2 linked regions of the Pseudoduganella dura genome follow. The protein of the gene in region 1 interacts with the protein of each later gene in a pairwise test. Links are inferred from orthologs where the notes say so. Each region holds a gene or a part of one and is shown on either strand. Other genes may lie near its edges. The genes, in order: odhB and lpdA.

Evidence for each region.
Region 2: the proteins of odhB (region 1) and lpdA interact in binary tests that used the Escherichia coli proteins (3 or more experiments, as listed by UniProt). The link is inferred for Pseudoduganella dura from one-to-one orthologs.

The regions. Positions count from the first base shown.
Region 1 is NZ_WNWM01000002.1:4,880,142-4,883,360, reverse strand. Bases 7-2,908 are described here. They hold odhB (2-oxoglutarate dehydrogenase complex dihydrolipoyllysine-residue succinyltransferase), read right to left. Parts: upstream 2,137-2,908; coding sequence 877-2,136; downstream 7-876. Other genes in these bases: GJV26_RS21360 (2-oxoglutarate dehydrogenase E1 component), read right to left, coding at 2,221-2,908; GJV26_RS21370 (PspC domain-containing protein), read right to left, coding at 347-709; lpdA (dihydrolipoyl dehydrogenase), read right to left, coding at 7-345. Also shown: more of lpdA, read right to left, coding at 1-6; more of GJV26_RS21360, read right to left, coding at 2,909-3,219. UniProt on the Escherichia coli protein: E2 component of the 2-oxoglutarate dehydrogenase (OGDH) complex which catalyzes the second step in the conversion of 2-oxoglutarate to succinyl-CoA and CO(2).
Region 2 is NZ_WNWM01000002.1:4,419,753-4,422,955, reverse strand. What follows is about bases 63-2,948. They hold lpdA (dihydrolipoyl dehydrogenase), read right to left. Parts: upstream 2,482-2,948; coding sequence 643-2,481; downstream 63-642. Other genes in these bases: aceF (dihydrolipoyllysine-residue acetyltransferase), read right to left, coding at 2,494-2,948; GJV26_RS19295 (IS4 family transposase), read left to right, coding at 63-552. In the rest of the region: more of GJV26_RS19295, read left to right, coding at 1-62; more of aceF, read right to left, coding at 2,949-3,203. UniProt on the Escherichia coli protein: Lipoamide dehydrogenase is a component of the glycine cleavage system as well as of the alpha-ketoacid dehydrogenase complexes.

The sequences.
Region 1 (3,219 bases):
CTTGTTTTTCTTGAACAGGAACAGGATGCCGTCGTTGTTCTGCTTGACGACGGTGTTCTTGCGCTTGAGCATCTGCGGCAGGTTCAGCGACAGGCCGGCAACGTCGATGCCGTGATCCTTGAACGCGTGACCTGCATGCTCGAAGTGCTCGGACGATTGCAGCAGCGCCTTCGACGGGATGCAGCCGACGTTGGTGCAGGTGCCGCCGGGGGCCGGGCCGCCCTTCTCGTTGGCCCACTCATCGATACATGCCACGGAAAAGCCCAGCTGCGCCGCGCGGATTGCCGCGATATAGCCGCCGGGGCCGGCGCCGATCACCACTACGTCGAATTGTTTGTTGCTCATGTCATTTCCCAATTATGTCGCCTCCCGGCAGAGACTCCTCTACCGGGACGAATATCCACAACAGAATGTAAATCACCAGCCCGAACCCGAACGACACCGTGAACAGCACGAAGACGAGGCGCCAGATCCACGAAGCGACACCGGAAACCTTTGCAAGACCGCCGCACACGCCGCCCAGCCAGCGGTCGGCAAGGGAGCGGCGCAGCCGCGAGAACTCGCTGGCCAGGTCGCCGTTGCCGGCACCGGCCGCGTGGCCCGGTGCGGCATCGAGCAGGCGCTCCTTGGCGCGGGCGAATTCAGCGTCGGTCAGCGCGCCGGCCTGGTGCAGCTCGTGCAGGCGCTTGATTTCGTCGGAGATGCTCATGGTTGACTCCCAGGTCGGGAGGCAGTCCCGATAGCCGGTAACTGCCAGAGATCATCCGGCCAAAACCGGTGTCTGACACCTGAAGGTGTCAGACACCAGGCCATGGCCGCGGGCTCCGGTCGGCTGCCAGGCATTCCGGCAGCCGGTGATTTACCTACGCTTCCGAATTACAGGTCCAGCAGCAGGCGCGATGGATCTTCCAGCGCTTCCTTCATCGCCACCAGGCCCAGCACGGCTTCACGGCCGTCGATGATGCGGTGGTCGTACGACATGGCCAGGTAGTTCATCGGGCGGATGACGATCTGGCCGTCCTCGACCACGGCACGGTCCTTGGTCGCGTGCACGCCCAGGATCGCCGACTGCGGCGGGTTGATGATCGGGGTCGACAGCATCGAGCCGAACGTACCGCCGTTCGAGATCGAGAACGTGCCGCCGGTCAGGTCGTCCAGCGTCAGCTTGCCGTCCTTGGCCTTGGCGCCGAATTCGCCGATCTTCTTCTCGATCTCGGCGATCGACATCTGGTCGGCGTTGCGCAGGATCGGCACCACCAGGCCGCGCGGCGAACCGACGGCGATACCGATGTCGAAATAGCCGTGGTAGACGATGTCGTTACCGTCGACCGAGGCGTTGATGATCGGGTACTTCTTCAGCGCGGCAACGGCGGCCTTGACGAAGAACGACATGAAGCCCAGCTTCACGCCGTGTTCCTTCTCGAACTTGTCCTTGTACTTGTTGCGCAGGTCCATCACCGGCTTCATGTTCACCTCGTTGAAGGTGGTCAGGATGGCGTTGGTGGATTGCGATTCGACCAGGCGCTCGGCGATACGGGCGCGCAGGCGGCTCATCGGCACGCGCTCTTCCGGACGGTCGCCCAGGTTCAGACTGACCGGTGCGGCGATCTTCTGCAGGGCCGGCTTGGCGGCGGCAGGCGCGGCAGCCGGAGCGGCTGGCTTGGCGGGTGCGGAAGCGGCCAGGGCATCGCCCTTGGTCACGCGGCCATCCTTGCCGGAGCCGGACACGTCGGTCGCCGACAGGCCTTTTTCGGACAGGATCTTGGCGGCGGCCGGCATGGCCACGTCGCCCTTGGCGCCACCCGTGGCGGCGGCGGCTGCCGGTGCCGGGGTCGGCGCGGCTTCGGCGGAAACCGGTGCTGCCGTAACTGGAACTGGTGAAACCTTGGCGGTAGCTTCGGTGTCGATGATGGCGATCACCTGGTCGGCGACGACAGTGGCGCCGTCGTTCTGGATGATCTGCACGATCACGCCGGCGGCAGGTGCCGGCAGTTCAAGGACCACTTTGTCGGTTTCGATATCGATCAGGTTTTCATCGCGCGCGACGGTGTCGCCCAGCCGCTTGTGCCAGGCCAGCAGGGTCGCTTCGGCGACGGATTCCGACAGTTGTGGAACTTTGACTTCGATTTGTGCCATGTATTACTCCGTGAATTCGATTATGCGTAGCCGTCGCGCGGCAGGGTCGCGAAGACCCGCCGGAACCGCGCGACTTGCCGTGTTTTACTTGGTCAGGATGAAGCCCTTGAGCTTCGAGAACGCCGTCTCCAGCAGTTCTTTCTGCTGGGCGTAATGCTTGTCGTAGTAGCCGACAGCCGGCGACGCGGAAGCGGGACGGCCGGCATACGCCAGGCGCTGGCCCGCATCCATCGACTCGAAGATGTTGTGCTGGATCTGGAACCATGGACCCTGGTTCTGCGGCTCGTCCTGCGCCCACACTACTTCGGTCAGTGCCGGGAACTTCTTCAGTTCGGCGGCGAAGGCCTTGTGCGGGAACGGGTACAGCTGTTCGACACGGATGATCGCCGTATCGGTCTGGCCGCGGGTCTTGCGGGCATTGGCGAGGTCGTAATACACCTTGCCGGAGCAGGCGATCACGCGCTTGACCTTCTTCGCATCGATCTTGTCGTCCACTTCGCCGATCACGGTCTGGAACGCACCTTTCGCCAGGTCGGACAGCGGCGAACCGGCATCCTTGTTGCGCAGCAGCGATTTCGGGGTCATCACGACCAGCGGCTTGCGGAACTGGCGCACCATCTGGCGGCGCAGCAGGTGGAAGATCTGCGCGGCCGTCGTCGGCTGCGCCACCTGCATGTTGTTCTCGGCGCACAGCTGCAGGAAGCGTTCAGGACGGGCGGAGGAGTGCTCCGGACCCTGGCCTTCGTAACCGTGCGGCAGCAGCATCACCAGGCCGGAAGCGCGGCCCCATTTCACTTCGCCGGAGCTGATGAACTGGTCGATCACGACCTGGGCACCGTTGACGAAGTCGCCGAACTGGGCTTCCCAGATCGTCAGCGTGTTCGGCTCGGCGGTCGAGTAACCGTATTCGAAGCCCAGCACCGCTTCTTCCGACAGCACGGAGTCGATCACGGTGAACGGCGCCTGGTTCTCGGAGATGTTCTGCAGCGGCACGTAGGTGCCGGCATCCCAGCGTTCGCGGTTCTGGTCGTGCAGCACGGCGTGGCGGTGCGTGAACGTGCCACGGCCGGCGTCCTGGCCGGT
Region 2 (3,203 bases), 460 kb from region 1 along the record:
TTTTTTCATGTCCGCTCCAACCCTGTCGACTGCCGATTAGTGCTGTACAAGTCCAAATCGAAAGGACGGCATTGCTTGACGAAATCCGGTCAACCTGCGCGCGCGCACCACAGCAAGAAAAACAGCGCTGCCCAATGTGAGCCTTGGCTACTCGCCGTTTCGCCAGCACTGGCACAGCTTCGTGCAGACGACATCATCAAAATTTACTCTGGGCGCATGCAAATCGAGCAGACTTTCCGCGACCTGAAGAATGCCAAATGGGGAATGGCACTGCGACATAGCCAGACTACAAGCCTGCTTCGTCTGGCGGCACTTTTACTAATCGGTGCATTGCTCACTTATGCCTTATGGCTGATCGGCTTAGCGGCACGAGCGGCTGGCTATGAAGTCCACTACGGCAGCCATCCCAAGGCAGGCAGCTGCCTTTCAATCTTCTCGTTGGCAATGCACTGGGTCGACGACTATCGTCGACCCAGACTCTCCCCATCGGCCATCAAATATGCATTTATCGAACTCGTTTCGATGGTCCGCACTTGGGAATTCGAGGGGTAGGCTCAGGGTCTGACCCCGATTTTAGGCAACAAAGCTGATAAAAAACGCCACCCGGAGGTGGCGTTCGGAGACTGCGCAGGCTCGAAGGGATCAGCGCTTGCGCACCGGCGGCAGGTCGGTGCAGACGCCTTCGTACACTTCGGCGGCCATGCCGATCGACTCGCCCAGGGTCGGGTGCGGGTGGATCGTCTTGCCGATGTCGGTGCCGTCGGCGCCCATCTCGATGGCCAGCGCGATCTCGCCAATCATGTCACCGGCGTGCGTGCCGACGATGGTGCCGCCCACGATGCGGTGCGTTTCAGCGTCGAACAGCACTTTCGTGAAGCCTTCGTCGCGGCCGTTGGCCACGGCACGGCCGGAGGCGGCCCACGGGAAGTGGCCCTTCTCGACCTTGATGCCCTTGGCCTTCGCTTCGTCTTCCGTCAGGCCGACCCACGCCACTTCCGGATCGGTGTAGGCGACGGACGGGATCACGGTGGCGTCGAAGTGCGACTTCTGGCCGGCGGCCGCTTCGGCCGCCACGTGGCCTTCGTGCACCGCCTTGTGGGCCAGCATCGGCTGGCCCACAAGGTCGCCGATGGCGAAGATGTGCGGCACGTTGGTGCGCATCTGGCTGTCGACGTTGATGAAGCCGCGGTCGGTCACCTGCACGCCGGCCTTGTCGGCGGCGATCTTCTTGCCGTTCGGGCTGCGGCCCACGGCCACGAGGACCATGTCGTAGATCTGCGGTTCCGGTGCGGTGGCACCGGCTTCGGCGGCTTCGAACGTGACCTTGATGCCTTCCGGCAGCGCTTCCACGCCCACGGTCTTCGTCTTGGTCATGATGTTGTCGAAGCGCGCGGCGTTGTATTTCTGCCAGATCTTCACGGCATCGCGGTCGGCGCCCTGCATCAGGCCATCCATCATCTCGACCACGTCGATGCGCGCACCGAACGTGGAGTACACGGTGGCCATTTCCAGGCCGATGATGCCGCCGCCGATCACCAGCAGGCGTTTCGGGATGAAGCGCAGTTCCAGCGCGCCGGTCGAATCGACGATGCGCGGATCTTCCGGCACGAACGGGAGCTTGACCACGGCGGAACCGGCCGCGATGATCGCCTGCTTGAACTGCACGACCTTCTTCGTGCCGTCCGGGCCGGTGACTTCGATATGGTTCGGGCTGACGAACTGGCCGAGGCCCTGCACCACCTGCACCTTGCGCGCCTTGGCCATGCCGGACAGGCCGCCGGTCATCTTGCCGATCACGCCTTCCTTGTACTTGCGGACTTCATCGATGTCCACTTCCGGCCGGGCGAACTTCACACCGTGCTTGCCCAGGTGCGCCGTCTCGTCGATGACGGAAGCCAGGTGCAGCAGCGCCTTCGACGGGATGCAGCCCACGTTCAGGCACACGCCGCCCAGCGTTGCGTAACGCTCGACGATGATCGTGTTCTGGCCCAGGTCGGCAGCGCGGAACGCGGCCGAGTAGCCGCCGGGTCCGCCGCCCAGCACCATCACGTCGCACTGGATGTCGACATTGCCGGAATACGAGCCCGCGGCAGGCGCGGGACCGGCGGCTGGTGCCGCGGGAGCCGGCACCGCCGGTGCGCCGTACACCGGCGCGGCCTGGCCCGGCGCCTCGCCTTTCTCCGCAGGCGTGGCGACATTCGCCGCCGGAGCCGGGGCCGCCGGCGCCGGAGAAGCGGCGCCGGCCGCCTCTTCCAGCAACAGCAGGGGCGAGCCTTCCGACACCTTGTCGCCCACCTTGAACTTCAGTTCCTTGACCACGCCGCCATGGGTGGCCGGAATCTCCATCGACGCCTTGTCCGATTCCACGGTGGCGATCGACTGGTCGACCTTGATCGTGTCGCCCACCTTGACGATCACCTCGATCACTTCGACTTCCTTGAAGTCGCCGATATTCGGTACTTTTACCTCAACGATGCTCATGTAGCCCTCTCCTTACAGCAGCACTTTGCGCATGTCGCCCAGCACTTCTGCCAGGTAGACTGCGAAGCGGGCACCGGACGCGCCGTCGACCACGCGGTGGTCGTACGACAGCGACAGCGTCATCATCAGGCGCGGCACGAACTGCTTGCCGTCCCACACCGGCTTCATCGAAGCCTTCGACAGGCCGAGGATCGCCACTTCCGGGGCATTCACGATCGGCGTGAAGTGCGAGCCGCCGATGCCGCCCAGCGACGAGATCGTGAACGTGGCGCCCTGCATGTCGGCCGGTTTCAGCTTGCCTTCGCGCGCCGCCAGCGACAGTTCGGTCATTTCGCGGGCGATCTGCGACACGCTCTTCTGGTCGGCATTCTTCACCACCGGTACCACCAGGCCTTGCGGCGTATCGGCCGCGAAGCCGATGTTGTAGTACTTCTTCAGGATCAGGTTCTCGCCCTTCGCATCCAGCGAAGAGTTGAACGCCGGGTACTTCTTCAGCGCCGCGGCGGATGCCTTGATGACGAAGGCCAGCATCGTCAGCTTGGCGGCATCCTTGTTCTTCGCGTTGGCGTTGTTGGTATCGACACGGAACGCTTCCAGGTCGGTGATGTCCGCATCCTCGAACTGCGTCACGTGCGGGATCATCACCCAGTTGCGGTGCAGGTTCGGGCCGGAGATCTTCTTGATGCGCGGCAGCGGCTGCAGTTCCGTTTCGCCGAACTTCG